DNA from 4 places in the Exiguobacterium sp. s161 genome. Region 1 is predicted to be linked to each of the others. Evidence: predicted binding sites of a transcription regulator. Region 1 holds the regulator's gene; each other region holds the start of a gene.
The links. Region 1 encodes Rex, which represses fermentation and respiration genes when NADH is low (regulators of the CRP and FNR family bind a similar motif). Its sites were predicted from a motif close to TTGTGAAATATTTCACAA; they were not measured.
Positions count from the first base shown of each region.

Region 2: a site for Rex is predicted at 5,722-5,739, ahead of KNQ14_RS13115 (formate/nitrite transporter family protein). Genes of this name have one in related genera too.
Region 3: a site for Rex is predicted at 6,520-6,537, ahead of adhE (bifunctional acetaldehyde-CoA/alcohol dehydrogenase). Genes of this name have one in related genera too.
Region 4: a site for Rex is predicted at 1,916-1,933, ahead of cydD (thiol reductant ABC exporter subunit CydD). Genes of this name have one in related genera too.

Region 1 covers NZ_JACSNH010000001.1:7,771-15,645, forward strand. Annotated here, with positions in the region: gene KNQ14_RS00075 (hypothetical protein) at 1-67, opposite strand, end outside; gene KNQ14_RS00080 (ATP-binding cassette domain-containing protein) at 49-1,950, opposite strand; gene KNQ14_RS00085 (redox-sensing transcriptional repressor Rex) at 2,118-2,777, shown strand; gene KNQ14_RS00090 (twin-arginine translocase TatA/TatE family subunit) at 2,777-2,977, shown strand; gene tatC (twin-arginine translocase subunit TatC) at 2,985-3,764, shown strand; tRNA gene KNQ14_RS00100 (tRNA-Ala) at 3,869-3,944, shown strand; gene KNQ14_RS00105 (S8 family serine peptidase) at 4,165-7,875, shown strand, end outside.
Region 2 covers NZ_JACSNH010000005.1:112,278-120,152, reverse strand. Annotated here, with positions in the region: gene thiD (bifunctional hydroxymethylpyrimidine kinase/phosphomethylpyrimidine kinase) at 1-514, shown strand, start outside; gene thiM (hydroxyethylthiazole kinase) at 495-1,262, shown strand; gene thiE (thiamine phosphate synthase) at 1,252-1,878, shown strand; gene KNQ14_RS13140 (hypothetical protein) at 1,902-2,345, shown strand; gene KNQ14_RS13135 (ArsR/SmtB family transcription factor) at 2,402-2,770, shown strand; gene KNQ14_RS13130 (CHASE3 domain-containing protein) at 3,141-3,779, opposite strand; gene KNQ14_RS13125 (YitT family protein) at 3,971-4,837, opposite strand; gene KNQ14_RS13120 (hypothetical protein) at 4,974-5,576, shown strand; gene KNQ14_RS13115 (formate/nitrite transporter family protein) at 5,760-6,596, shown strand; gene KNQ14_RS13110 (DUF1232 domain-containing protein) at 6,632-6,958, opposite strand; gene KNQ14_RS13105 (aminopeptidase) at 7,150-7,875, shown strand, end outside.
Region 3 covers NZ_JACSNH010000002.1:151,248-159,122, forward strand. Annotated here, with positions in the region: gene KNQ14_RS08350 (bifunctional 2',3'-cyclic-nucleotide 2'-phosphodiesterase/3'-nucleotidase) at 1-1,788, opposite strand, end outside; gene KNQ14_RS08355 (hypothetical protein) at 2,249-3,649, opposite strand; gene adhE (bifunctional acetaldehyde-CoA/alcohol dehydrogenase) at 3,840-6,434, opposite strand; gene KNQ14_RS08365 (beta-class carbonic anhydrase) at 6,770-7,321, shown strand; gene KNQ14_RS08370 (Na+/H+ antiporter family protein) at 7,637-7,875, shown strand, end outside.
Region 4 covers NZ_JACSNH010000007.1:127,338-135,212, reverse strand. Annotated here, with positions in the region: gene ypfJ (KPN_02809 family neutral zinc metallopeptidase) at 1-580, shown strand, start outside; gene KNQ14_RS15070 (hypothetical protein) at 664-831, shown strand; gene KNQ14_RS15065 (nuclear transport factor 2 family protein) at 887-1,255, opposite strand; gene KNQ14_RS15060 (Rrf2 family transcriptional regulator) at 1,278-1,760, opposite strand; gene cydD (thiol reductant ABC exporter subunit CydD) at 1,969-3,699, shown strand; gene cydC (thiol reductant ABC exporter subunit CydC) at 3,696-5,405, shown strand; gene KNQ14_RS15045 (cyclase) at 5,530-6,168, shown strand; gene kynB (arylformamidase) at 6,206-6,829, opposite strand; gene kynA (tryptophan 2,3-dioxygenase) at 6,843-7,682, opposite strand; gene KNQ14_RS15030 (amino acid permease) at 7,706-7,875, opposite strand, start outside.

The sequences.
Region 1 (7,875 bases):
CGGATAGTAATCCTAAGATGAGATTGATGAAAAAGCTCTTCGTCCGCATCAGTGTTGGTTCTCCCATCGTTCCATTAATTCGAGCAAATCGACATCAATCTGATCACGTTCTGCCGAAAGTGCCGTTGCTTTCGGAATGTCATTGAAGACTTCCGGTTCGCAAAGCAACTGTTCGATCTCCGCTGAACGCTGTTCGAGCCGCTCAATGTCTTGTTCGAGTTGTTCGATTTGCTGACGGCGCTTGCGCTCTTCCTTCTGCGCTTCTTTATCGATCGTCTTCGACGCCGTGACCTTTGCAGCTTTTGCTTCCTCGGCTTCAAGACGCGCAATCTCTTCTTGCTCCGCCTTCTTCTCCGTGTAGTACGAATAATCACCGAGGTATTCCGTCACGCCGGTTTCACTCATCTCGATGACACGGGTCGCGATCCGGTCGATGAAGTAACGGTCGTGAGAGACGAATAGTAGCGTTCCTTCATAGTCGACGAGCGCATTTTCGAGGACCATCTTCGAATCTAGATCCAAGTGGTTCGTCGGCTCATCGAGGACGAGGACGTTCGTCTTCCGGAGTTTCAGTTTCGCAAGCGCGAGACGTCCGCGTTCGCCACCAGATAACTCATGGACGATCTTGAAGACATCGTCACCGCTAAACAAGAATTGCCCGAGGACAGACCGGACTTCTTGTTCACGCATCAAAGGCCATTCGTTCCAAATCTCATCGATGACGCGGTTCCGGTCATTGAGTTCTGCCTGCTCTTGATCGTAATATCCGATCGAGACGCCAGTTCCGAAACGGAAATCACCGAAGAGGGGGCGTAAGCGACCGACGAGGACTTTTAGAAGCGTCGACTTTCCGATGCCGTTCGGTCCGACGAGTGCCAGTGATTCACCGCGTTGCAAGCGGAACGTGATGTCTTTTGAGACAGCTTCTTCGTAACCGATCGCCAGTTGATTGACTTGAAGAACGTCGTTCCCGCTCTGTTTTTCAATCGGGAAGGACAGGACCGTGCTACGCTCATCGCCATCTGGTCGGTCGAGTCGGTCGACCTTCTCGAGTCGCTTCCGGACACTTTGGGCACGTTTTGTCGTCGTCGCCCGAGCGATGTTGCGTTGAATGAAGTCCTGCATCTTCGCGATCTCTTCTTGTTGCTGTTCGAACTGTTTCATTTCTTGATCGTACAATGCCGCTTTTTGTTCCAAGTACTTCGTGTAGTTACCGGTGAACTTACGGCAGACATTGCGTGACAGCTCATAGACGACATTGACGACTTGGTCAAGGAAGTACCGGTCGTGCGAGACGATCAGAACGGCACCACGATAACCGCCGAGGTAACTTTCGAGCCAAGCGAGCGTATCGATATCGAGGTGGTTGGTTGGCTCATCGAGAATGAGGAGCTCTGGTGCTTGCAGGAGCATCTTCGCTAAGGCGAGACGTGTCCGTTGACCACCGGATAACGTTTGGATCCGGCGCGAATAATCGTCCGGATAAAAGCGCATGCCGTGCAGGACGGAGCGGATATTCGCTTCGAACTGATAACCACCCGCTTCTGAGAAGTCGTGTTGCGCTTGATCGTACGTCTTTAGGAGACGATCGTACGCGACCGGATCGTTCAAGATATGCTCCATGCCCATTTCGATTTCCATCCGGCGTAGTGTTCGTTCTTGTTCTTGGAGATGTTCAAAGACGGTCAGCATCTCGTTCCAGATCGTCTCGTTCGATTCAAGACCACTGTCTTGCGCGAGATAACCGATTTTGACATCCTTGCCTTTCATGATGTCGCCCGAGTCATGACTGAGTTCGCCAGCGATGATTTTGAGCAAGGTCGATTTACCGGCACCGTTTCGTCCGACGAGCGCAATCCGGTCACGCTCTTGTACTTCCAATTTGATATTTTCTAAAATCGGCTCAACGCCGAATGATTTCGAGAGTTGGTTGACTTGTAAGAGTATCATTTCCATCCATCCTTCCACCCTTTAGTCTATCACGAACAAAAGCGCGAGGTCCTGCGGAATATATTATTTGTGACTCTATGTGAAGTGGTTTACAATCAAGGAGAGTAGAAAGCTTTTTGCAAAGATTTGGGTGCCACGATGGATGTGGCCGAAGGGGGAACTGCAGGATGAATGGACCAGACACAAAAATTCCACAAGCGACAGCAAAACGGTTGCCGCTATATTATCGCTTCATCCAAAGTTTATACAATTCAGGCAAGCTCCGCGTCTCTTCTGCTGAGTTAAGCGAGGCGGTGAAGGTTGATTCAGCAACGATTCGTCGCGATTTTTCCTACTTTGGGGCATTAGGGAAGAAGGGGTATGGATATAACGTTCAACATCTCTTAACGTTTTTCCGCAAAACCTTGAATCAAGATGAGGTGACGAATGTTGCCTTAATCGGGGTCGGTCATCTCGGAACAGCGTTTGCAAATTATAACTTTTTAAAGAATAATAGTACTCGGATAGTCGTTGCGTTTGATGCGGACGAAGAGAAGGTCGGAACAACGACGCATGACGTTCCAATCTATCATGTTTCGGACATGAAAGAACAAATCGAAGCGAATCAGGTCGATGTTGCCATCTTGACGGTTCCATCCCAGTTCGCGCAGTCAGTAGCGGATGAGTTAGTCGAGTATGGTGTGACGGGCATCCTGAACTTTACGCCCGCGCGGTTGAACGTGCCAGCGAGCGTCCGGGTCCATCACATCGATTTATCGATCGAGTTGCAGTCGTTAGTTTATTTCATGAAGCATTATTCGCAATCAGCTGAAGGAGTGAAATCATAATGGAAAACCTTATCCCGTCAACTATAGCATTCATCGGACCAGGTAGCTTAGCACTAATCGGTGTCGTCGCATTAATCATCTTCGGACCGAAAAAGTTACCTGAACTTGGTCGTGCTGCGGGTCAGACATTGAAAGAGTTCAAGAGCGCAACGAACGGTATCATGGACGACGATAAAAAGGATGAACCGAAAGAGAAGTGATTGAATCATGGCGATTGATCAAGAACAAAGCGTGACGTCGCATCTAGACGAACTGCGTAAACGAATCGTCTGGTCGCTTATCATCGTCGTCGTCCTGTTCGCTGTTGCATTTCCGCTCGTCCGACCGCTCGTTCGCTTCTTGCAAGCGGACTTAAAAGAGCTCGGTATCGGTTTGAATGCCTTCAACGTCGCAGATCCTTTAATGTTGTATTTGAATCTTGCGTTCATCATCGCAATCGTGCTGGCATCGCCGTTCTGGATGTATCAACTCTGGGCATTCGTCCGCCCTGGTCTGTATGATAAGGAGCAAAAAGCGACATTGACGTATATTCCGGTCATCTTCTTTCTATTTTTGGCTGGTGTAGCCTTCTCATACTTTTGGTTGTTACCTTTCTTATTAAAAGTTTCGACTGAACTAGGGAAGGAACTCGGAATCGAACAAGTCATCGGAGTTGAGAACTACTTCAGTTTCTTAATCCGATTAACGATTCCGTTCGGTCTTCTTTTCCAATTGCCGGTCGTGACGATGTTTCTGACACGTCTTGGTCTCGTGACGCCAATTTTCATGCGAAAGAATCGGAAATATGCGTACTTTGCGCTGTTCGTCGTTGCGGCATTGATCGCACCGCCGGACGTGACGTCACATTTGATGATCTCGGTCCCATTGTTCGTTCTCTATGAGATCAGCATCTTGATTTCTGCGCGGACGTACAAAAAGGCCTTGATCCTCGAGCAACAGGCAGAGCTTGAACGACAGGCGGATTTGATGCGTGAATTGAATAAATGAATCGTGAATTCCTTCCGACGATTTTGGAAGGAATTCTTTTTTATGAAAGCGTTATTTTTATATTGATAAAGCAGTTAGCGATGCGTATACTAAAGTTAATTCATGGGGGCTTAGCTCAGCTGGGAGAGCGTTTGGCTGGCAGCCAAAAGGTCGTCGGTTCGATCCCGATAGTCTCCACCATATTCGTACACTTCAAACTCTTGAGCATTCAAGAGTTTTTTGTTGTTTTCAAAATATGGAAATGCAATATAAAGTGTCAATAAAAACAAATAATTATATAAAACAGACAGAACTGAATTGTTTATTTCCATCTATTTCATTAAACTAAATATACAGAATTTTCGTTTAACTGTTTTGTTGGTAACATCATTATAGTTTTTTAGAAAAGGGGAAAAGAAGCATGAAAAAGGAAATCGCACTCTTGGCAGCTGTCTTGATGACATCTTCCAACTTGGTCAGTGCTCAAGGAGCACTGTCCTCGCAAGATAAGGCAAGCGGTCAAAAGCCGCACGCCCTCTCACTTAAGAAAACAGGACAGGAGAAGGTGTATAAGCAGTCTGACAAGGTCCGTGTCGTCATCGAGATGGAGCAGAAGCCGGCGATTCAAATTGCGCAGGCACAAAACAAGCGGTATAGCACATTGAGCAATGCCGAAAAAGAGTCGATTAAGGATCGCCTCGTAAGTGTCCAAAAATCAGTCAAGTCAGCGATCGCTAAAAAATCGATTCCCGTTACATATAAGGAAAGCTTCACGACCGTCATTAACGGATTCAGTGGTGAAGTCAAGTTCGGCGACATCGAAGACATCAAACAACTCGACGGAGTCAAGAGCGTACATATCGCCCATGAATACGCGCGACCGAAAGCCGATAAAGGTGCAAAACCAGATATGTTATATAGCAAAGATATGGTTAATGCAAAAGAAACATGGCAGGACTACGGCTTCAAAGGGGAAGGGACAATTGTAGCGGTCATCGATACGGGGATTGATCCGTCGCATAAAGATATGGTGTTGAGCCCAGAGACGAAGATTGATTTGACTTCTTCGAAGGTCGAGAGTGCTAAAGAAACAAAAGGACTAAAAGGTAAGTATTTCACGGAAAAAGTCCCATACGGCTATAACTACGCTGATCACGATAGCGAAATCCGTGATTTAGGTGCAGGTGCATCGATGCACGGAATGCACGTAGCGGGTACGGTCGGTGCTAATGGAGACGAAGCGAACGGTGGTATCAAAGGGGTCGCACCGGAAACACAACTCCTCGCGATGAAAGTATTCGGAAATGATCCAGGCATGCCATCGACATTCAGTGATATCTACATCAAAGCGATTGATGATGCGATCGCCCTCGGAGCGGATGTCATCAACATGAGTCTCGGTTCGACGGCATCATTCGTCAACGCAGATGATCCAGAGCAACGCGCGATCGTCAACGCGATGAACAACGGGATCTTATGTGCGATCTCTGCTGGAAACTCGGCATTCACAGGACATGGTGCAGGCAATCCGTATACAGCGAATCCTGACATCGGTGTTGTAGGATCTCCAGGGTTGATCAGCCAAGCGCTACAAGTCGCATCGCTAGAGAATACGAAATTAACGCTTGAAGGTATGGCACTGACGATTGACGGACAGGATGCTGGGTATTTGGCGTACCAAAAACAGGACTCGCCGAATCCGATTAAGGTATTCAACAAGGAGAAGCAAGACGTCATTTATGTCGGCGATGGTCAAGCATCGAACTATCAAGGAAAAGATGTCAAAGGAAAAGTTGTTTTTGTTGTGCGTAACGGCAGTTTCAATTACGGTATGATTCAAGCAGAAGCTGAGAAACAAGGAGCAGCCGGTGTCATCGTTCGTGGACGAGTCGATCATGGGGATTATGTCAGCATGGCACTTAACAATCCGACGATTCCGATGGTGACGCTCAGCATCGCGGATGGGAATGATCTTGAAGAAAAAGCGAAAGCAGGTAAAGCAATTGCTGTCACGTTCGATGGAAAAGCGGTCTCAGCAGATAACCCAGTAGCGGGCGAGATGTCTGATTTCACGTCATGGGGTGTCACACCAAATCTTGATTTCAAACCTGAAATCACGGCACCGGGTGGAAAAATCTACTCGACGCTCAATGATAACGAATATGGCGTCATGAGTGGAACATCGATGGCAGCACCACACGTCGCCGGAGGAACGGCACTTGTCATGCAACGAATCGCGAAGGATTTCAAAGTCGATGGTGCGACACGCGTTAAACTCGCGAAGAATATCCTCATGAACACGTCACGTCCACAGCTTGATAAAGGGCAGTATAATGCTGAAGCGAAAACTGGTAGCTTCTATTCACCACGTCGTGAAGGTGCTGGTTTAATGGATCTACGTGCTGCGATGAAAACACCAGTCGTCGTTACGGAAACGAAATCGGGTGAAGGAAAGGCTGCACTCAAAGAGGTCGGTGAGAAATTTACGTTCACGCTCGATTTGAAAAACTATAGTAGCGAAAAAGTGACATATCAATTGGCCGGAACGGTACAATCGGATCTCGGTGCAGAAGGAACGAACTTCCTGGAAGCCAACAATATTTATAAGAAAAACTCAGTGGATGCGGTCGATCCGAATAAAGGAACGTTCCCAATCTCATTCGCAGTCGGTTCGAAAAAAGCAAGTTCTGTCTCCATCAATCCGAAGAGCTCAACGAAAGTAAGTGTATCGGTCGATTTGAAAGATACAGTCGATTGGGCAAACGGTCTTCCACTTGAGCAAGTCTTTGAAAATGGCTACTTCGTTGAAGGTTTCGTTCGTTTAATCGATACGAAGAGTAAAAATCCGGAATTGACAGTGCCGTACGTCGGATTCAAAGGAAAGTGGGATCAGGCACCGATCGTCGATGCACCGCGTTATGACGAAGAGAAGACATTCTACGGATTAACTGGATTAGCGACAGAAGTAAAAGATGATTTCGAGTTCCTCGGCACGAACACGGCGGGAAAAGTCGTTGAAAACAAGGTTGCGTTCTCACCGAACAACGATGGTAGCGTTGACGAGGCGTTCCCAGTCCTCTCGTTCCTTCGTAATGCACGAAAAGTCGAGTATTCGATTCTTGACCGGAATAAAGCAACACTCCGTAAATTAGATCTACAAACAGACGTTGTGAAGAACTATTATGATAGCGGTTCTGAAGATGGATTCACACCCGTCACAAGTGCGGCTTGGGATGGAACAGTCAATGGAAAACCAGTCAAAGACGGTCTTTACTATTACCAAGTGAAATCAGTCATCGATTATCCGAATGCGAAGTGGCAGTCGAATCTCTTCCCCGTCTATATTGATACGAAAAAACCAGCAGCAACTGTTCAATGGGATACTGCAAAAGAAACACTTTCTTGGACAGCAGGCGATCAGGGAACAGGTGTAGCGTCGTATGACATTCTCGTCGATGGAACAAGTGTCCTCAAACAGCCGCTTGCACCGACAGAAAAAGCATATGAACTCAAAGGTCTCTCGAAGTCAGCGAAGATTGATTTTGTCGTCAAGGATTATGCAGGAAATACCGTGACGAAATCGGTGAACACGACAGGCATCGACAAGGCGGTACCGACCGTCCAAATCGACACACCGGTCGCACTCGGTCTGTCGACATCTAAAGTAGTTACTATCGCGGGTCATGTATCCGATGAGTCAGGGATCAAATCATTCAAAATTAACGGAAAAGCCGTCCAGCTTCGTTTTGATGCAGCAAAACAGCAGTATGTGTTCAGCCATGATGTGACCTATACGAAAGATGGCGTCAAATCGTTTAAAGTCGAAGCTTATGATGGAAAAGGAAATCGCTTGGTATTTAGTCGTCAAGTCATTCTAGATTCGACATTGCCGACTTTAAAAGTGACAGCACCAAAAACAGTATCAGCAAAAACAAAGACAGCATCTCTTAAAATCGTTCTTCAAGATAATTATGATGAGATTCGATTTGATATGAATGATAATGCGGTATACCGTCATACCTTCAAGGAACCATACCAAATGAGATCCTTCAAAAAGACAATCACGAAAAAAGTGACGCTCAAGAAGGGGAAAAACACGTACAACTTGAAATTGAAGGATATCGGTGGACAC
Region 2 (7,875 bases), on a different contig from region 1:
TCCGATCATATTAGATCCCGTCATGGTCGCTAAAGGCGGTCATGCCCTATTGCGGACGGAGGCTGAACAAGCATTGATTTCGGAGCTTTTACCGCTTGCGACACTCGTCACACCAAATTTACCGGAAGCGGAGCGTTTAACAGGACGATCGGTCACCAATCTAGATGAAATGCGACTGGCGATGCATCAATTAGCTACACAGACAGGGGCAGTATTACTAAAAGGTGGACATCTCTCAGGAGCTGCGACGGATTTGTTGTTTGATGGGGAAGTAGAACACCGCTTCACATCGGAACGGTTAGACAATCAACATACTCATGGAACTGGTTGTACCTTATCTGCGGCGATTGCGGCGCGGATGGCGCTTGGAGAAGATTTGACAGATAGTGTAAGACAAGCAAAGAGCTATGTCACGGAGGCGATTCGTCATGGATTTGCTCTCGGACAAGGTATTGGACCGACACATCATTTTCATTCACTTTGGAGGGATACACATGTTTACGACCATTCTTGAACACAAACCACTCATTCACCATCTGACGAACACGGTGACGATCAATGACTGCGCAAACGTCACACTCGCTGTTGGAGCATCACCCGTCATGGCGGAAGACATTCGCGAAGTAGAAGAAATGGTTAGACTCGCGCAAGCTCTTGTCTTAAACATTGGTACGATCGATGCAGACATGCAAGCAGCTCAACGACTTGCAGCCCGTGAAGCGGGACGTTTGAATGTCCCGATCGTTCTTGATCCAGTTGGAGCAGGGGCAACGACATTACGTACTGCCTTTTCTAAAGAACTCATTGATCTCGGGTGTACGGTCATCAAAGGAAATACTTCTGAAATCAAGACGTTACTTGGGGAAGACGGACGAACTAAGGGAGTCGATGCTGCGGGAGATGCAATGATGGATCGAGAAAGTATTCGTGCATTCGCTCGCAAACACAAATCTGTCCTCGTCGTGACAGGTCCGAACGACTATATCACGGATGGAACGCGCGAAATGGAATTACATGTAGGAACACCTCGTCTAGGAGACATCACGGGTACGGGCTGTATGACGGCTTCCTTGATTGCGAGCTTCCTCGGCGCAGGATATACGGCGTTTGAGGCGGCTGTTCACGGAACATTCGTCATGGGAAAAGCAGGAGAACAAGCAGTCTCTGCGCAAGGTCTTGGTGATTTTAAACGAGAATTGTTCAATGCGATCAGCCTCATGACGGAGCAAGAACTGGTGGAGGTGACAGAACGTGTCAATTGATTACTCCATCTATGCAGTGACGGATCGTCGGTACCATCCTGGCGTCGCGATCGAGACGGTCGTTGAGGAAGCTGTTTTAGGTGGTGCGACGATCGTGCAACTACGAGAAAAAACCGCACAAGGAAAGGAATTCTACGATCAGGCAGTTCGGTTGAAGAGACTGACGGATCGACATGACATTCCTTTGATCATCAATGACCGGATCGATATCGCGTTACTCGTCGGAGCTGGTTTGCATATCGGACAAGAAGACATTCCTTTAACCGCAGCACGTCGCCTTTTACCAGATGCTGTAATTGGTGTGTCGGTAGCCACTGTTGCACAAGCGATTGAAGCAGAACGAGACGGAGCCTCTTATTTAGGCGTGGGATCTCTATTTGCGACGTCATCCAAAGCGGACGCTGATTCCATGTCGCATACGATGCTTCAGGCGATTCGGGAAGCCGTACGATTACCTCTAATCGGTATTGGTGGAATCACAGCAACAAATGTCTCCACCCTTCCCATCCCGCTAGAAGGGTACGCCGTCATTTCAGAAATTTTCGCTAAAGAAGATCGGCAACTCGCTGCGCAGCAAATGACAGATGCTGTGCGAGAATGGCATCAATCACTTTAGAACAGGGTATAATCCGTTCAGAGGTGATTGTATTGAAATGGCAGACGATCCGTTTTCGCGGCTATTGGATTCGATATCGGTTAGAACCACAAATCATTCGAGTCGATAATCAGGGGATCTACCATCTAGGAAAAGTCTTATTTCCGCGTCCTAATCGTATATCTTATGAGATGGCCCTTTTATTGAAAGAAAAGTATGAAAGACGCTACAAACGTCCGTTGTATATTAAAACGAGCTCGATTGCGACGGAAATTTGGGGACATACTCATTTAGACATCTATTACCGGGTACTTCTTCGTCTACCGATTCCGACTCGGCTACGACAGCGCTATTCGAACCGATTAGAGAGTACGAAAATCATTGATATCGGCGTACGCGCTGTCGATCAAAATCGAATCGTCTGGGATATCGGAGATTATGTTGGAGGATGGTTCGTATTTTGGCTCATTCGTAGGCGCATGCGCTAAACTTGCAATGTTCTGTTTTCCCATGGTGCAATATAGGTAAAAACGAGGTGACGGACATGGATATTCCCCGTTGTGAAACGATTGCGATTGACGAACAACGTGCGTCTGAAATCGGACAAGTCGTGGATACGATCCCAACACTTGAAATCGGAAAGCTATTTAAGATTCTTTCGGATGCGACACGACTGCGAATCGTTTATGCGTTGACGATTGAAGAAGAACTATGCGTTTGTGATGTCTCAGCCTCTGTCGACTGTTCGATTGCGACGGCGTCTCACCATCTTCGGTCTTTGTTGAAACAAGGACTCGTCAAGTTCCGAAAAGAAGGCAAAGTCGTCTATTATTCCCTGGATGATCATCATGTCTCATCGCTTGTGCATATGGCTATGGAACATGTGCATGAGGGAAAAGCAGTACGTGAATGATTCTTTAGAATAACGAAAAGCGTAGCTATTGCTGCGCTTTTTTTGTTCATCTCGGATCGTTTTCCTAGGACAAGCATCGACCTCGTCCTGTCAATCAAGATGACGCCTCTATAATCTGAAGAGGCTGACTCGAAAAAAGAATAACTCATCTTTTCAGACCCTTTCCTCAGGCGAGACACAAGCTGGCTTTCTTGCTTCATTCCAGCAGAAAAGCGGGTCTCGTTCGTCTCTGATAGCGCAAAATCGCGCTTGTTCCTGTAGAAGTGGCGTGTGACGCGTCATTCTTTTTGTTACGAGATAAGGGTGGCAGAATGATGATCTGCCACCCTTATCTTTGTAAAGACTGACTTTTGAGTCAGCTCCTTTTTGTTTATTCTTGTGCTGATTTCTCTGATATGGAAGGAACGAAGCGATGGAAGAAAAAAATCGTTGCACTAATCATCAAAAAGGACAGAATTAACAGGCCGAGGCACATCCATTTATATGTAGCAATTAACGCATCCGATTGTTGTAATTTTGCCTGAAGCGTTCGATATAAATCATCTTTTACACGTGATAAGTCTTCAAGGATCGTCTGAGTCGTTTGAGTCGATTGTCTGGCGAGACGTTTTGCTGCTGCTGGACTTTGGCGTTCATATACGACGAAAACCCGTTCGATTTCTGACTCCCAGACATTGTTGCGACGAAGAAGATCTTTAATTGTTCCTGGAGTAGTCGAAGATTGATTCAGACTATTACGTAAGTCATGAATTTTCGAAGTCGAAAAATAATATTGTTCAATATAACGATTATCTTCGTACAATAAGAGGCCGCGGACTGCGTTTGCTCGATCTCGATTATGTTCAACCAACTGATCGACTTGATTAATTAACGGTATATCATGATCCTTCATCTGCGCTGTCATCGCCGCAATTGTCCGATAACCAGATAAGGCATAAATGATTGGTATAGAGGCAAATAAGCTGATCAAAAGAATCAGCAGAACACGCTGACGCCATAGTGAGTGCATGCAATCATTCCTTTAAATAAAAAGACATGTCATTAGCTTAACTACTATTACAAGAAAAGTGAAGCCTGTCTATTTTTTGAATAGGGATAGGAAAGTAAGAAGTCAGTATTCTGAATAAAAAAGCAGGAAAGCTAGTGCAATCCGAGAAGCTGTTTTATGTAGAAGAAAAAGCGCAGCTTGGCTGCGCTTGGTTAAAACGAATAGGAATGTTCCTTATAGTTTCCGAAAACCGTATGAATTTCTGAGAATGTAACGAATGCATTTGGCTCAACGGAAGAGACGATCTCTTGCAAACGGACGATTTCATTATTTTGAACGACGACATAGACCATTTTTTTCGTTCGGTTGGAATATCCTCCACGTGCATCGAGAATCGTGACACCACGACCGAGTTCTTTTGTAATGACTTCATTGATTTCATCTGCTTTCTCACAAATGATGATACATTGCTTAGAAGCAGAATAGAAACTGTAAACCGTCTGAAGGGCTTTGGCGCGAACGAAGCTCATGATGAGCGCGTACATAACGTGTTTTAAGTCAAACACCCACCAAACAAGGATGTAGATGACAAGATCTTGCATCAGAAATATGCGAGGAAGTGGCCAGTTATGAAAACGAGCGAAGAAAAACTTTCCAAGAATATCAAGCCCTCCAGTTGAAGCACCACCGAAGAATATCAATGCCATCGCAAGTCCAGAGACTAGACCGGCAAAGATGGAGGCGACGAGCGGATCATTTAAAGATTCCGGAACAATTTGAGTCGGAATCCAGTCGATTAAAAAAGAGGAAGCAACGACGATGATGCCGGATAAGAACATGAACCGTTTACGCAGAAAACGAAAACCTAAAAGGAAGAGTGGGATGTTTAAAAGCAATTGCGTTAAACCGATTGGCGTGTGGAAGAGCTCTTGGATGATGAGTGTGATCCCCATGATACCACCTGATCCGATATCATTTGGAGATAGTAGTAAACTGATGTAAAGGGAATAAAGCAATGTACCGATGATTAAAAAACTAATTTTTTCAACTCTCTTTTTCTGTGGGTGTGTTGTAGTCATGGCAATATGATGAGTGACCTCATGCTCCTCCTTCTGTGAGTATCTGCCTGCAAGAGTACGCCCATATGCATAAAATTTCAACCCTTCTTATGAAAAAAGATGAAAAAGGGTACGTTTTTTTAGGAAGGTGATGAAAATGAAAAAAACGTTCTTGCTTATTGGTTGTATTTGTTTAGTAATACTAATTGGTATTCGCATTTTTCAACCATCGGATGAAGAAAATCGAACGTCTATTTGGCATGATGGAGATCTCGTAGCGAGACAAGTGGGTGCTTCGATGATGAATACGGTAGCGGTTCGTCAATTAGCCGAACAACTTCCGTTCTCATCAGAATTAAAACAGGTAGATGTCGAAGGGGAATCGTTGCGGCTTGTTTATGAGGTTACAGGAAAAGAGCGACAAGCCTGGATTGGTACCGATACTGGAACACTACAAGTGAATCAGGATTTTTTGAAAGCTCGGTTATCTAAAGTGCTGATGCATCATACACTTGTTTTATTTTCAACGATTCCTGATTTGACCGATCTCGAAATTTACTACACGGATCCGTATTCAGGTGCAGATTTTACGATGGACCGGAAAACATTCGACGCCTACACTCCGACCGATATTGAACGAGCTACTTCCTCTTCTAGACGCTTTAATCGGGTCGTCATTGATGGTTATGTGCTCGATGCATCAAGGCGAAATACTTTCTTTGAACGCTTCGCATCACGACTACGAATTCAAACTAATTAGTTGTATAAAGCAAGAAAAGGCATTTTTCACAATCTCGACACAATGATATCGTTTACATCTCGTTCTTTTATAAAAACGATAAAACAGGTCTATTCAATACTTGAACATCTTTTAAGATGGAAGTATGATAATAAATGAACAAACATTGTGAAGTGTTGAACAAAAGAAAGAGAGGTTTCTACGATGAACGAGGTAGAAGCATTAGAAGGATTACGGAATAAAGCAATCAAGTCGACGTGCATGCTACAAATGCGTCCTCTCGAGTACTTAGTTCGTGCCATGCTAGCAGGGATTTTCATTGGATTTGCAATTATTTTTACCTTAAAAGCAATTAACGGTCTATATATGGCGGAGTCACCTGTTGCGACACTTGTTGGTGGACTGACCTTCGGAGTGGCACTCGTCCTGATCGTTTACGGTGGGGCAGAGCTGTTCACAGGAAATACGATGTATTTCACGACGGCGACGATGCGCGGCTATACGACGAAGATGGATACGATGAAGGTCTGGTTGATCTGTCTGATTGGAAATGGACTTGGAGGATTAGCATTTGCGCTACTCTTTTCTCAAACAGGAATCATCCAAGAGCTTGGTATGAACAACTGGTTATTTTCTGTCTCAGAAACGAAGATCCACCATACGACGTGGGAAATCTTCACACGAGCTATCTTCTGTAACTGGATGGTCTGTTTAGCGATTTTCATTCCAAAGAACATGAAGAATGAGTTGGCGCAGATCATGATGATGATGGTACTGGTCGCAGTCTTCTTCGCATCTGGATTTGATCACGTCATCGCCAATATGGCCTTGTTCTCCATTGCGTTAGTCGTACCACATCCGGATACGATCACATTTGCCGGAGCGATGCACAACCTGTTGCCAGCTTTAGCCGGTAACATCATTGGTGGAGCAGTCTTCATGGGAATGATCTATACGTGGCTGAATAAAGAAAAATTAGAAGTAGATGAATCACGTCAATCCACGACACCTGTTCATATTGCTTCGAAACAAAATGCATAAAAAAGAGCAGCTGTCGCGACAGCTGCTTTTTTCATTCATTCCATATGTTGAAAGCGATCGACGTCTGCAGCCAGTTCTTCGTAAATCGTCTCGACGATTTGTGCATCATCGAAGAGCCCGAGGACGTTATCGTCCGGTAAGGCGTCAACAGGAGACGTGAAGTACAGAACGGCCGTCAATAACAATTGTTCCTGCTCCGCATGCATTTCGAATTTTTTCTGATAGAGAGCACGAAGCATTTCAAGCAGTTGTTTTAATTGAAAATAAAGGACGAGTTCTGCCTCGCGTTCGATGTCCGAGCTTTCTGTAGACGCGATATCTTGCGTCAAGTGCGCAAGTCCGATTTCTGCTCGAACTAACAATTCTTGCTGTGCTTTTTCATCACCAACGAGGTCGAGTGCCTGTCAGTGAAAATACGTATAAGCCGATTTAAAATCGCCGGGTGTGAATTCCATGGTGATGCCTCCTTCTCTTCTCTTTCTAGTTTCGCCTTATTTCTTGCAAAATTGCAACTATTTCGTGAAAATAAAGATACAAGAAAGGGGATTACATAATGCCGACACAAGCAGAATTAAAACAATACGCGTCTTTAGCCGTGCGTACGGGAATTAATCTACAACCAGGACAACAACTCGAGGTGCGTGCAGGAATCGAAAATTTGCCGCTCGTTCGTGAAATCACGCGTGTCGCCTACGAAGTAGGAGCTACGCAAGTATATGTACAATGGTCAGATGATGAGATGACGAAAATCCGTTATTTCGATGCACCGGAAGAGTCGTTTGATACGTTCCCGGATTGGTTAAAAGCACGTTACGACCAACTGGCAGAAGAAAAGACAGCGTTCTTATCGGTCGTCAGTGAAGATCCGGATTTATTGAATGGCGTGGACTCGAGCCGAATCGCACGTGCGAATAAAGCAGCCGGTGTCGCTCTTGCTAATTGGCGGAAGTTCGTCATGAGTGACAATGTCAGCTGGTGTGTCGTAGCAGCACCTTCTGAAAGCTGGGCGAAGAAAGTATTCCCTGATTCAGAGAATGCTGTTGAAGAGCTCTGGTCAGCTATTTTAAAGGCTACACGTGCCGATCAAGCGGATCCGGTCGCTGCATGGGCGGATCATGATCATAATCTGCGTTCAAAAGCAAAATTCCTGACAGAGAAGAAATACAAAACATTGCACTACACAGCTCCAGGAACAGAATTATCAATCGAATTACCAGAACGTCATGTTTGGTTAGGTGGCGGTGGTCCGAATGCAGATGGTGTTGATTTCATCGCGAAT
Region 3 (7,875 bases), on a different contig from region 1:
GAAGTCCGAGATGACATTACGTGTTTCGTAGGCTGATTTGTAGACGATATTCTTTCCGCCACCAAGACCTGGGAACGTCGCACTGCCTGCGCGGTAGTTGTTCGTCGCAACAAGGAATTCTTGATCGTCTGCGATCGCTTTACCTTGATACTTGATATTTTGGACGCGATTTGCGTCTTTATTGACAACGACACCATTATAGTCAAACTTCGCTGGTTTCGTGATGTCGATTTCATACGTCAATCCATCGAGGATATCAAAGTTATAGCTGCGGAATTCTTTGTTCAACAAGTTCGTTTGCTCACCGCCGACTTGGTTGAACTGACCAGCTGACATTTCGAGCCAGTCTTTGACGTCAGCCCCTGTTACTTTGACGACTTCGAGTGTATTCGGATAAACATAGAGATCGGCGACGTTCTTGAGTGCGATTGGTCCTTTTTTGATCAAGGTGTAATCGGATGCGTTGACCTGGTTACGACCACCTGTCTTGAATGGTGCACCAGCAGACAACAACGGGAGATCTTTATATTTCGCAAGATCGGCATTTTCTTTGAGTTGTTTCTCGACATACCATTTCTGAGCATTCGTTACGAACTGAACTGAATCATCGTCTTGCGCGAGAGCGAAGAAGCTCTGGATATCATCATTGATCGTCCCGACTTCTTGACGAATGTAAGCGAGCGTTCCTTCATGTGCTTTTTCGATCAACTTGACAGCACCGGCATCTGCTGTCGTGTCTTTCGTCACGTCCGCTAGTTTCGCACCAGACGTATCAACGACCCATTTCCCGTCGACTTGCTTCAACTGAAGATCGATGACTCCGACGTTTTTCCCTTGTGTGTTTGCCATGACGACCGGTTTGCCATTGATTAGACCGTTCGTCGCGTCAACGTTCGGCAGCTTGTTGAACGCTGAATCGGCTGCTGGGAACTTCCCGTGCTGATGACCTGTCATCAAGACATCGATGTCTGCGACTTTCGTCAACGCGTAGCCGACGTTCTCATCGCCATCTTTTTGATCCGTCGTATCCCCGATACCTGTGTGTGCGAGTGCAACGACGACGTCTGCGCCAGCATCTTTTAATTTTTTCGCTGTTGCTTTAGCAGTCGGGATGATATCTTCAGCCGTGACTTTCCCCGTCAAGTTCCCCGCATCCCATGCCATGATTTGTGGCGTGACGACTCCGAACACACCCACCTTGACTGTTTTCATGTCACCGTTCTGGTCCTTGACTTGACGTTCGATGATTTGATAGTCTTTTCCATCTTTGTTGTAGTCCGCGACGATCGGCTTTTTCGTGACTGCATCCAATACGTTCGAGTTGACGAACTTGATTGAACCGCTCGAAGCACTCATCGCTGACTTGAGGAAATCAAGACCGAAGTTGAATTCATGGTTTCCGAGCGTGACCGCATCATAACCGAGGTATTCCATCAATTCATACATCGGATGTTTGCCTTTGTTTCCTTTGTCATACTGATTCTTGACGTAATCACCGAATGGCGTTCCTTGAAGTGTATCTCCGTTATCGAACAAGAAGCTATTCGTAACGCCCACTTCAGCTTGTTGCTTTTTGATGACTGTAGCCGCTTTGACGAGACCAATCGTTTCGTCCTGCGCATCCTTGAAGTAATCGTAGTTCATTGAGTTCGTATGTAAATCCGTTGTTTCTAAGAAGCGTAACTTGACGACACTGTTGTCGGCAGCAAGTGTCTTGACTTGAACGACTGGTACGAGCATCGGTGCGATCAGTGTCGACGCGATGACGAGTTTCGTTGCTTTTTTCATATGGATTTCCCCCCAGGATGTTTTGACTGCTTCATTAATTTATCATGGTTCGATTATAGCTAATAGTCCTTTCAAATAGGTCGGACATCCGTCTTATTTAACCTACTTAACCAATTCCAAATACTGGCTTAACATTGTTGATTTTCCCTTTACAAATCAAGTTTAAATGGTAAAAAAAAGGTGTTTTACATCGTTGTATGATTCATATAAAAAAAACGATACTTTATCAAGATTTAGTCCTGAAAAAGTATCGTTTCAATTAATGTAAAACGTATCTGTTCATTCTCGACTCCTATAGTAAAAGAAAGCACGCGCTTCGCTTTCGTCAGGGTCAGGTTCGGCCCGTGAAATGAAGCTTAAGATTCCATGGCTTATCTCTCGACTGTAGAAAGCAAGAATGAGTTACAGCAACGTTCGTCGTCTGGATTCATGGTGCATGAGCTTCATCACTCCACGTCCCTTAAACCGTTTTCTCTGGTTTCCGTCGGACGACATAACCAAGAATTCCGGCAAGTAACGCAAGACCTGCAGCGTAGAGTACCGTCCAACCTGCCGTCTGTTGAGCGAACTCGAATAAGACGTCACTGCGCCATTTCATCGCGAACTGAACGTATGAAGCTTGACTGACGATGAAGCTGATGACACCGATCGCGATCGCAAAAATGAATGGGTCGATGATCGACTTGAAGCTTCGGATACTACAGACAAAGTAGATCGCGAACGTTACGAGCAACAGCACCCAGTACGCACTCTCACTCGAGACATTCGGTGGCGTCGCTCCTGCCGATTCCGCATCAATTACTTGGATCGTCTGCCGCGCGACGCCGTAATCAACAGGGTCGAGCTTCAATTGTGTTGCTGACAAATCCGGACGTTCTCCACCGAGTAATGTCAACAATTGTTCTGTCACCCGGTCTGTGTCGATTCCATCAACGACTTTTTGGATTGAGTCATTGAGCTGATCCGTTGAGGTCTCCCCGTTCAACATCGAGACCGGGATTTCCGCATTCGCTCCAAGGACATCTGCTTGATACACGACCTGACCGCCGTGGATCCAGTCGTACATCCCGCCACTTCCGGCGTTCAGACTCGCGACGGTGAGTGCCGTCCGTAGTGAGGAATCGCCGTCATATTCCGCTTCGTCCTGTACCGTAAAGACGAGTTGAAGTGTACTTGCGAGCATTAAAATCAGCAAGCTGGCACGACCGGCAGCTGTCAAACCGGATAACTTTTGCGGGAAGAACGCCATCCAACCAAGCAAACTGACGACGAGAAGCGGTAGGATCCCACTCATCGCATAGCCGTCTTGTAACGAGAGGAATGGCACGTCGTTTCCGCGTCCGGCAAGGACGAACCAGATGATTCCGACCGTTAAGAAGAAACTGATCGATCGAATCGTCCAACCGAGCCGACTTGCCTTAATCCGTAACACCAAAAATAACAGGACAATCAAACCGATGCCAAAAACGGAATAGAGTAACGTGCCGTAAGAGACATCAAACGTAAGTGGTGCAAGAACTTGCTTTAAGTCAATCCCAAACAACGATAAGACGTCGCCGGCAGAACTCGCATCGAGCACCTGATTGATGATTCCTTCTCGGACCGCGCTCGGCATCGTGATCGATAGCCCACCGACGAACAGAAGCATCAATGACACCGTGATGTCTGCATCTTTCCAGGAGACGTCCGCCTGTTGCATCTGCGTCACGAGATCCTGATAGTCTGAGGATGAGGTGATTTGTGAAGTCAAAAATGCCATCACACCATAGATGACACCGAAAAAGATGAGACCGATGAGGACGCCAAACAGGACATCCCAGACGGAAAACCGTCGTTGTTTCCTTTCTTGCCTTGACTCCATCCCATTTCCTCCTTTTTATGTCTGATGTTTGAATATTCCTGCTACAGCGAAACCAAAAACATCAAATTCATTCAACAGCCATTATATCCCACTTTTTCTCTGACTGTCTCCACTGATTCCCAAAACAAAAACCGGCTTCTCACAGTGAGAAGCCGGTTGAACGATCAGGTGCCATGGTATTTTTCTCTATTTAGATGCCTTCGTATGCTTGTTCCATGATCGTCCGTAATTCAGCGACAAGCGGCATCTTCGGATTCGCTGTCGTACATTGATCCTCGAAGGCATCGACTGCCATCTTATCGAGTTTTGCCTCGAAGTCTGCTTTTTGAATGCCTTGCGCCTTGAATGACATCTTGATGTTGAGACGTTGTCCAAGATCGGCAACGGCTTGGATGAGGGATTCGACCCCTTGTTCCGTCGTTGCTGCCGGAAGACCGAGGTAGCGTGCGATGTCGGCATACCGCTCATCCGCAACGAATGATTCATATTTCGGGAATGCTGCTAGTTTTGTTGGACGTGACGCGTTATAGCGAATGACGTGTGGCATCAGGATCGCATTCGTCCGTCCGTGTGGCGTGTGGAACTCGCCACCGATTTTGTGTGCGATCGAGTGGTTGATGCCGAGGAAGGCGTTCGCGAATGCCATCCCTGCCATCGTTGATGCATTATGCACTTTTTCGCGTGCTTCGGCGTCTGATCCGTTAGCATATGCTCGTGGCAAGTAGTCGAAGATCATCTTGATTGCTTTGAGTGCCAGTCCATCCGTGTAGTCGTTCGCAAGCACCGAGACGTATGCTTCTGTCGCATGCGTCAAGACATCCATTCCGGTATCAGCAGTGATTGAAGCTGGGACGGTCATGACGAATTCTGGATCAACGATTGCGACGTCTGGTGTCAACGCATAGTCAGCAATCGGGTATTTGACGTTTTTTTCTTTATCCGTGATGACGGTGAACGGTGTTACTTCTGAACCCGTACCAGAAGTCGTTGGAATCGCGACGAACTTCGCTTGACGACCGAGTGTCGGGAATTGATATGCCCGTTTGCGGATATCGAGGAATTTTTGACGTAAGTTTGAGAACGTTTCGTTCGGTTGTTCATAGAAGAGCCACATTCCTTTTGCAGCATCCATCGCTGAACCACCACCGAGGGCGATAATCAAGTCAGGCTTGAAATCACGCATCGCTTGAGCACCTGTCTGAACAGTCGTCACCGATGGATCTGGTTCGACTTGGTCGAAGATCCGGTAACTGACGGACTGTGGTAAGTTTTGAATTACTTTATCGGCATACCCGAACTGTATCATCGTTGGATCAGTGACAATCATGACACGTGAGACGTCAGTCATCGACCGCAAATACTGAACAGAGTTCTTTTCGAAGTAGATTTTTTCAGGGACCTTGAACCATTGCATGTTCACGCGTCGTCTCGCCACCTTTTTGACGTTGAGTAAGTGCTTCGCTGTCACGTTTTCAGAAACAGAGTTTTTCCCGTATGATCCGCAACCGAGTGTCAGTGATGGTGTCAACTCGTTGTACAGATCACCGATTCCGCCATGAGCAGATGGGCTGTTGACAAGGATCCGGCAGGCTTTCATGCGGAGTCCGAACGCTGTCATCAAGTCATCGTTCGTCGTATGAATGACGGCTGTATGACCGAGACCGCCGATTTCAAGCATCTGTTCGGCAATCGTGAACGCTTCTTCGGTCGAAGCGACGCGGTACGCACCGAGGACGGGACTGAGTTTTTCATGAGACAGTGGTTCTGCTGCTCCGACGTGCTCGAGTTCCGCGACGAGCATGACCGTTGTTTCCGGAACGTCGATGCCGGCTTTTTCTGCGATCCATGTCGCAGGTTTCCCGACGATGTCCGCGTTGACGGCACATGTATCGGTTTTGATGACGAGTGATTCGAGGCGTTGTTTTTCTTCCGGTGTACAGAAGTAACAACCGAGTGCTTCCATTTCTGCACGGACCGTTGCATATATTTCTTGGTCAACGATGACGGCTTGCTCAGACGCACAAATCATCCCGTTATCAAACGTTTTTGAGAGAACGAGATCGCTGACTGCCCGTTTGACTTTTGCTGATTGTTCAATGTAACAAGGAACGTTCCCTGGTCCAACACCGAGTGCCGGTTTACCTGTTGAATACGCTGATTTGACCATTCCTGCACCACCTGTTGCCAGGACCATGGCGATGTTTTCATGGTTCATCAAGACTTTCGTTGCTTCAAGTGATGGTTCTTCGACCCATTGAATGCAGTCTTTCGGCGCCCCAGCTTTGATGGCTGCATCGCGAAGTGTTTTCGCCGCTTCGACGGAACACCGTTGTGCCGACGGGTGGAACGCGAAGATGATCGGGTTACGTGTCTTAATCGCAATCAATGCTTTGAACATCGTCGTTGACGTTGGGTTGGTGACTGGTGTGACACCACAGACGACACCGACCGGTTCAGCGATATAGGTGATGCCGTTTTGGACATCTTCTTCCAGAATCCCGACCGTTTTTTCATGACGTAGACTGTTGTAGATGTATTCTGTCGCAAATATATTTTTAATCATCTTATCTTCAAAGACACCGCGCCCTGTCTCTTCTGTTGCGAGACGAGCGAGTTCGACGTGCCGTTCAAGTCCGGCAAGTGCCATATCACGGACGATCGTATCAATTTTTTCTTGATCGAATGTCAATAACTCCTGTAATGCACGTTGTCCTTTTTCAACAATTTGTCCAATTGCTTGTTCGACCGGCGTTACCGTCGATTTTGTTTTTTCTTTCACAGCCATGAGTGGTTTCCTCCCTGTCTTGGAACGAATCTGAGTTTGATTTGCCAACCATTATGTCAGGAATGCCAAGCTGTTTTTCAATAGTTTGTGCTTTCCTTCACAAATCAATCATAACCCCTTTTTCCTGTTTTGTGCATGACCATCCTGTGAATTCCCTCACATCCTTGGTAACGTTTACATCTATTGCGGATTCTCCTTTTTCATCGTTTTGCTCTATGTACGAAGACGTGTGCGATTTGTCACACTCGCATTTTCGTGACTTGATAGCCATTTCATCATCTTGTATTCTGATATGGGGTACATATTAAGAGCTACCACTAAAGGAGGACACTTGAATGTCAGTTGTACAGGAAATGCTAGCCTTCAACGAGCGATTCGTCGCCGAAAAACAGTATGAGCAGTTCGTCTCGGATAAGTTCCCAGACAAAAAGGTCGTCATCCTGACGTGTATGGATGCCCGCTTGACGGAGCTCCTCCCACACGCACTTGGTCTTAAGAACGGGGATGCGAAGATCATCAAAAATGCCGGTGCTATCCTCTCGCACCCATTCGGTTCCGTCATGCGCTCGATTCTCGTCGCATTGTATGCCCTTGGCGCTGAAGAAGTCGTCGTCATCGGTCACCACGACTGTGGCATGAGCACGATTGATCCTAACCACATGATCAACGAGATGAAGGATCGGGGAATCGACCAACAGATTCTTCACACGCTTGAAGTATCAGGTGTTGATTTGAATCAATGGTTGCGTGGCTTCACGTCAGTTCAAGAGAGCGTCGCTCACTCGGTCAGCCTCGTGAAGAACCATCCATTACTACCACCTGGGACGAACGTCCACGGACTCGTCATCGATCCGGGTACTGGTAAGCTCGACGTCGTCGATTGCTGATCACTCTCTATAGAAGAAACGCAAATAGATTCGGATATTCTACTCCGTCTTAATTTAAAAATAACGTGCCATATTTTCTCGTAACGGAGAAGGATGGCACGTTTTTCGTATGAGTCATTTTCAGTGTTCAAAACGCTTCTCACTTCATGCTTCGGGGTATAACAGAATGTAACTTCTTGTGGAGAGCTAAAAAAGCGTATCATTCATCTTTCGATTACGAGGTCAGACTTTTACTCTTGACAGCATTCCAACATGGCTGTAAGATACTTTAGTATAGTGCAGTGATAACAAAAGAAAGTGTGGTTTTATTGAATGATAAACGCCGTATTGTTTGCCGTCTTTTTACTATTTATTTTAGCGATCTTCCGCGTCCACATCGTGCTCGCGATGGTCATCAGTTCGTTTGCTGGTGGTCTCGTCGGTGGTCTTGACCTGACTGCGACGACAAAAGCATTCTCCGGTGGTCTTGGTGACGGAGCAGAAATCGCCCTGAGCTACGCGATGCTCGGTGCATTTGCCGTTGCTCTTTCGAAAACAGGCTTACCGGATGCACT
Region 4 (7,875 bases), on a different contig from region 1:
AGAATTTAAAGAAGATGGTAAGACCTATAAAAAACCGACACTCGTCTTATATACGGATCAAGTTAGTTCGGCTTGCGGACAAGCAGGGAAGTCCGTCGGTCCCTTTTACTGTCCCGGTGATCAGAAATTATACATTGATTTAAGCTTTTATAATGAACTGCAGACGAAATACGGAGCACCGGGCGATTTTGCGATGGCCTATGTCATTGCGCATGAAGTCGGGCATCATGTCCAGACGTTACTCGGAAAATCGGATGAGATCATGCCACTTCGAAAGCAAATGAGTGAGGAGAAGTTCAATAAATACCTCGTTCGATTCGAGCTACAGGCAGATTATTATGCCGGCGTCTGGGCGCATCACGCGCAAGGAGAAAACTTGCTCGAAGAAGGCGATCTCGAAGAAGCGTTGACAGCAGCCAATGCTGTTGGGGACGATACGTTACAAGAGAAAGGACAAGGATATGTCGTACCGGAAAGTTTCACTCACGGCACATCGGCGCAACGAGAGCGTTGGTTCCAAAAAGGCTTTGATAACGGCACGATCGAAGGTGGAGACACATTCAAAGCGAAGAATCTATAAAACGAAGTAAAGACATACCTTTTGAAACATTTTCCAGTCGTTTCCGTAAAGAAGAGAGAAGGATTCAAAGGGGAGTGTTGAAGTTGAAGCACATCAGTCTATTTTTGTTGCTGTATACGGTTGTCGTCGTATTGACGTACATCGTGTCACGATTTGCGCCAAACTTGTTGGTCTACATGGTCTATATCGCGATTGCGTCGTTACTCGTCATCACGGGCTATTTATTGAAACGGCTTGTACTGAAACGTTAAATACCAAAAAGGGGCTGACTCACATGTCAGCCTCTTTCGCTATTTAAAAGCAATCTTATGAACGGAACATCGTCGGATCATCTGGAACGTTCTCCAGGTAAGCGATCCGTCCGTTTTCATTAAGACGTGCGATATCTTTTCCGTCTTGCGTGAAGACGCTACCGTCTGCCCGTTTTCCGCAAACTGCCCAGCGTGTTTCATATGTTCCTGGTGTTGTTTCTTCCCAGCCTGCGTACATGTGCTTAATGTCTTGATTCGCCGTAAACACATGACGGACGAACTGTTTCCAGGCGTCGATGCCGTGCTTTGGTTGTCCGTTCAGGACGAACGTGATGTCTGTCGTGAATAAGGAAACGAGATCCTCGAAAGCTTGTGCGTCTGTGCGTGACGCGTCGAATAAGTCGAAATAACGATTCAATACCATAGTAAAAACCTCTTTCTGTACATTAAAGTGTCATCATCCGGTCTGTGATTAACGCATGCAATCGTTCTAAATGCTCCGGTGGACAGGAGGCATCAATCGCTTGACGGATCGAGCCGATCGATTCGCGCTTCAACGTCGATTGCCACGCATCTTCTGCCTCTGTCATCAGATTCGAGAGCAGACCGATCTCCTGTTCCTGAATCCCCATCAAATCTTCAAAGACACCACTTGACGCGTACAATGTCTGTTTGCCCTCAATGGCTTGATAGACATCGAAGATTTGAATTTCTTCTGCCGGACGTCGCAAGCGAAAGCCCCCTTTGACACCAGGTACGGAATACAACAGATCCGCCTGAACGAGTTTTCGTAAGAGCTTTTGGAAATAGGTCGGTGAAGCACCAAGTTGCTGACTAATGAACTCACCGGACAAAACGGCGCGCTCCGGCAGGAAGGTTAAGAGCAACATCGCATAAACGGATTGCTCGACTCCTGTTTTCATTTGCATAGAAAGACTCCTTTCGTTAAACGTGGATAATGTATATCCATAATAGTTCGATAATGAAAAATTGTCGAATGATATGCTCTCACAAAACCGTCACACCTTTTCGACAGCATCTGCATGGCATCCCCGTTCCGGATTCGGTATACTAAATGTACGATATGTGAAAATATTCACTAAAAGTCGTTCACACTTTGTGAAAGGACGTTTGTATATGAATCCATTAAAAGGAATCGTCCAGATTCCACGTAATATTCTCATTCAATTCATCATTGCGGCTTTCTTAATGGGGGTCGCAGTCGTCGGTCAGTCATACGGCATCGTGTTGACGGTCGATCGCATTTTCCTAAAAGAACAACCGTTTGAAGCTGTCATTCCGTTACTGCTCGTCGTCCTCGGGATGTTATTGCTCCGAGTCGCCGTGACGTATTGGAACGGTCGTCTCGGTACGACGTTATCGGCACACATGAAGCAGGCACTCCGGGAAGCACTCGTCGCGAAATACACAGGTCGTTCGGTCGAGATGATGCTACAAGGGCAAGCGGGACAGAAGGTCAGTGTCTTGCTCGACGCTGTAGACGAGATGGACAGCTACTACAGTCAGTACTTGCCGAAAGTTGTCCAGACGACGATCGTTCCCTTGATGGTCTTGATCGCGGCATTCAGCTATGACTGGATCACCGGTCTCGTCATGATGATCACGGCACCGTTCATTCCGTTGTTCTACATCATCATCGGCATCATGACGCAAAAGCGGGCGGATGCTCAACTCGAGAAGATGACGGCATTCTCGGGAACGTTCCTTGATACGTTGCAGGGACTGACGACCTTGAAGTTATTTGGTCGTGCAAAACGACAACGTGACGTCATCGAAAAAAGCAGTCTTGATTTCCGAGATGCGACGTTAACGGTCTTGAAGCTCGCCTTCTTGTCGTCGTTGATGCTTGAGTTCATCTCGATGCTCAGCATGGGAATGATTGCACTTGAGGTCAGTCTGCGCTTGATTTTGTTCCAAAGCATCACCTTTATCCCAGCGTTCTTGATGCTCGTGTTGGCACCAGAATACTATCTTGCCTTAAAAGAGATGGGAGCTGCCTTCCATACGGGACGCGGTAGTGTCGCGGCAGCGAAACAGATCGCAGCCGAATTGACGGCAGACGATCGTCCTGTTGCCTTTGGGCAATCAGAACTTTCGATGAACCGTCCACCACGAATCGTCTTGGATGAAGTCGGCTTTACGTACCAAGAAGGACGTTTTGCCTTGCAAGATATCGGGCTTACGATTGAGCCGTATCAAAAGGTAGCGTTGATCGGTCGCAGTGGGGCCGGTAAATCGACCGTCTTGCAGTTGATTGCCGGACTCGCGGATCCACAAGAAGGACGGATTCTACTCGACGGAACCGAGCGCGGTCAGGTGGAGGAAACAAGCTGGTTTCGTCAGTTGAGCTACATTTCTCAACATCCGTATCTGTATGCCGGAACACTGGCAGAAAACATCGCGATTGGTGAGCTTCGTCAAGCGACGCCGGAAGAGATTTTCGAAGCGGCGCAGGCGGCAGGGCTCGAGGAGTTGATTGCGACGTTGCCTGAAGGGATCGACACGGTGATCGGAGAAGGTGGACGCGGTCTATCGGGTGGCGAAAAACAGCGTGTTGCGTTAGCACGAGCGTTCTTGAAACGCCCGAACGTCGTCGTCTTTGATGAACCGACGACTGGACTTGATGTCAAAACGGAGCGACTGCTCCAACAAGCGATTGAGCAACTCGGACAATCGGCAACGGTCATCACTGTCGCGCACCGTTTGCATACGATTGAACGATCGGATCAAATCGTCGTTCTCGACGGCGGACGAATCGTCGATCGTGGCACCCATGATGAATTGCTTGGTCGCGATTCGGAATATGCGCGGATGCGTAGCGTCCAGAGAGGGGAGGAAACACGATGAAGGAATTATTAGGAGTCTTTCGGTTGATGGTGCATCAAAAACGCGATATCGCCTGGTCGATCTTCTTCGGTGTCCTCGCCGGTGTGACAGCGGTCGGTTTATTCGCAGCAAGTGGTTACCTGATTTCAAAGGCAGCCTTGTTGCCACCGATCCAGACACTCGCCGTCTTGATCGCCCTGCAAAAAGTGTCGAGTCTGACGCGCGCCGTCAGTCGGTATGCGGAACGTTACTATTCGCACCGGGCGACGTTTACGATTCTTAGTGACATCCGAACGTCATTTTACCGTCGTCTCGAGCCGCTTGCGCCAGGGATTTTTGGTAAGTACCGCAGTGGTGACTTACTTGCGCGGATCGTCGGGGATGTTGAGAGTCTACAAAATACCTTCTTACGTGTCCTCTATCCACCTATCGTGTTACTGCTCGTTTTCTTCTGTACGATCTTTTTCGTCAGTTTTTTCTCATGGACGATTGCCGGGATTCTGTTGCTTGGTTTAATTCTGACCGGTTTCTTGATTCCGGGATGGTTCGCGTACCGTGAACAACGCTTCGCCCGTTCAGTCCGTGTTCGACGTGGTGACTTGTCGACAGAAGTGACAGAGTTATTCCAAGGCTATCGTGATTTGAAGATTTACCAACAACTCGACCAAAAGGAACAGGACTTGAATGCCGTCGCGAAACGGTATGTCGAGGAAGAGAAACGTAATGGTTTACACGCTGTCTCGAACCTGGCCTTGAATACGATGGTGACGTTGATCATCTCTTGGCTTGTCCTTGGTGTCGGTGCCTATCTCGTCGCAAGCGGACAACTCGAGGGAGTTTTCCTCGCTTTACTCGTCATGACATCGCTGACCGTCTTTGAAAATGCGGCACCGATGGCGATCTTACCCGGCTTTTTTGAAGACAGCCGGCATGCTGCGAAACGACTTGATGAAGTCGTGACCGAGCAAGAAGAGCCAACTTATGACACGTTTGTTCTCAATCAGGCACCATCCTTTGAAACGAACGCGTTGACGTTCACGTTCCCTGATGCACCGCGTCCGGTCTTACGTGACGTCACCGTCTCGATTCCTGCCGGCAAGAAGACGGCGATCGTCGGGGCGAGTGGTTCCGGGAAATCCACGTTACTGCAATTGATGTTACGGATGTATAAAGCGGACGGATTAACGATTGCTGGTCAAGATAGTCGGACGGTTGATCCGGAAGGACTCTGGCAGCACGCGAATGTCGTCCTGCAACAAAATCACTACTTTTATGGAACACTTCGTGATAATCTACTTCTCGCAAACGAAGCAGCGACGGATGAAGCGATGCGACAAGCACTCGATGATGTCGGATTAACGACATTCGAGTTGAGTGATCGTGTGTTTGAAAAAGGAGAGAACTTATCCGGAGGAGAAAAACAGCGGCTAGCGATTGCCCGCGTGCTCTTGCGAGAAGCATCGCTTTACTTGCTTGACGAACCGACGTCATCCGTTGATGCTTTGACGGAACAGATGATTCTCAAGCGACTGTTTGCGCGAGCAACGGATGCGACACTTGTCCTCGTCAGCCACCGCTTAGCGGGTCTTGAAGCGATGGATCAAATCATCGTCATGGATCAAGGACAAGTCATCGAAGTCGGAACGTATGCCGATTTGATGACACGACAAGGGGCGTTTTATGAGTTAAAACAAGTCGAGCAGTCGGTGTTTGCTCCGATTGGATAAAAAGTATGGAAGGCAATGAATCAAGTAAGGTTCATTGCCTTTTTTATTTAGCTTGGAAGAACTGAAAAGACATGACAGTCTACTTCTGAAATGGTAAAGTCTAGAAAAAACATAGGGGGATTTCATGCATATCAAACAATCATCCATCGTCGTCGATCAGACGACCGTTTCATATGATCATTTTCAAATGGGATCCAAACAGGTCTGCTTCTTGATTTCGGGAGCATCGTACGTATACGACCATCCATACTTTTACTACAGTCGAATGGCATTACTCGCGCGAGGCATCGATGTCATCTGCATTCACTATGTGACAGAAGAGCTATTTTCAATGTCAGACGCTGAATCAAATGCCTGCATGACGCGCCGAGTTGACGCTGTCGTCTCGGAAGTGCTTGCGACGCATCCATACGAAAACGTTCAGTTTATCGCAAAATCGTTAGGAACGATTCCGCTTGCCGCGTTACTTGCTAAGCCGAGTCTACAGACAGCACGCTTCGTTTTCTTAACACCCGTCCTAAATGAAGTGGTTGAACGAATCGCCACCTCGTCGCAAGTTGGACTGATCGTCATTGGCACGGCCGATAAGTTTTATGATGAGGCAGCACTTGAAACGTGTCGGACATCACAATTAATGATCGATGTTATCGAAGGAGCGAATCATTCACTCGATCAAGGATTTGAGGTCGATTCGTCACTTGCAGTTCTCGGACATGTCATTCGTCAGATCGAAGCCAGTCTATTCGAACCGCTACATCAGTAAAAAATCCGTCCAGCAGAGAGGCTGCTGGACGGATTTTTTAGTATGGACGAAGTAAGGCGCGAACGGGACTACCATCGCCGTCGACGAGCGGGAGCGGGACGGCATTCAAGTGGTAATCACCAGGCGTGATCGCATCGAGGACGAGTCCTTCGAGGATATGGATTCCATGCTGTGCCAGTGCGTGATGGGCTGCCATTTCCTTGCTATCAATCGCATCGACGCTTGGTAAGTCAAGACCAATCAGCGAAATCCCGAGTTCTCCGAGACGTTCAGCAAGACTTGGAGTCAAGACGGGAATCGTTTCTGGGAACGTTGATTTGTCGATCCAACCATCCGTTTTGATGATCAAGCGCTGGACGTCATTTAGCTCAAAGCCATCTAAATCAGCGGCTGTGATGTCTGTACGCCCTGGTAAGTAAATGACACGCGTATGTCCGATGTAGAGGTCTGGATCCAGGTCGATGATTTTTTGTCCAGCATCATCAAAATGAAACGGCGCGTCGACATGGGTACCGGTATGCAGACTCATCGTAACTTTGCCGACGTTAACGGAACCGGTGTCTGCCTTATTCCATGTCAATGTGGCTTCAAACGGTGTATCCCCCGGCCACGTCGTGACGTGACGATCAAGTGGTTGTGAAACATCAATCCATCGTGTCATCGTTTCATCCTCCTCATAATGTCGTGCGGACCGACCACAGTTCCGGGAAGAACCGGTGGTCGAGCACACGCCGTAGATAACTGACACCAGACGAACCGCCCGTTCCTGGCTTTTGTCCGATGATCCGTTCGACGGTACTCATATGGTTAAAGCGCCACATCTGTTGCTGGCTTCCGATATCGAGTAGTTTTTCACCGAGTTCATACAGATCCCAGTATTGCTCGACATCTCGATAGACGCTTGCCCAAGCGGCCTCGACACTTGCATTTGGCGTCCAGTCTTGCGTGACATCACGCTCAAGGACGGACTCGTCGATCGGTAGTCCATGACGCGCCATCGCGCGAATCGTTTCATCGTAGATGCTTGGTGTCTTCAAGTCTTCGAGCATCATCGGATAGAGTGTTTCATCATGTGCATAGACTTTTAGCATCTGCTCATTCTTGAAACCGAGCGCGAATTCGATTTGACGTTTTTGATACGACTGAAAACCGGACGAATGACCGAGCGCGTCACGGAATTCCAGATATTCGGCAGGGGTCAAGGTCGACAAGACATTCCACGACTGAATCAACTGGTGCTGAATCTTTGAAATCCGTGCGAGCATCTTAAACGATGATTCGAGATCATCGTTTGCGACCGCTTGCGTCGCTGCACGCATCTCATGCAGGATCAGCTTCATCCATAGCTCGCTCGTTTGATGAATGATGATGAACAGCATCTCATCATGATGCCCCGATAAGCGATGTTGACTCGTGAGCAATGGATCCAGTTGCAAATAATCCCCGTAGGACATATCTTTCTTAAAATCCGTTTGAATCGATGCTTCAATAGACGTAGGATCTGTCTTTGTCATTCCCGTTCATCCCCTTTATCAAGTTAATTCAGTTTTCGTTTTTCAGCGGTCTGTGGTTGTTCTGGATGCGCCCGTTTCCAGAAGAAATAGGCGATCGATAAGAACACTAACCACGGTACACCAAACTTCAAGACGATTTGGAAATCCGTGAACCATGTCGTTAGAACGAGTGCGAATAACAACAATGCACCGA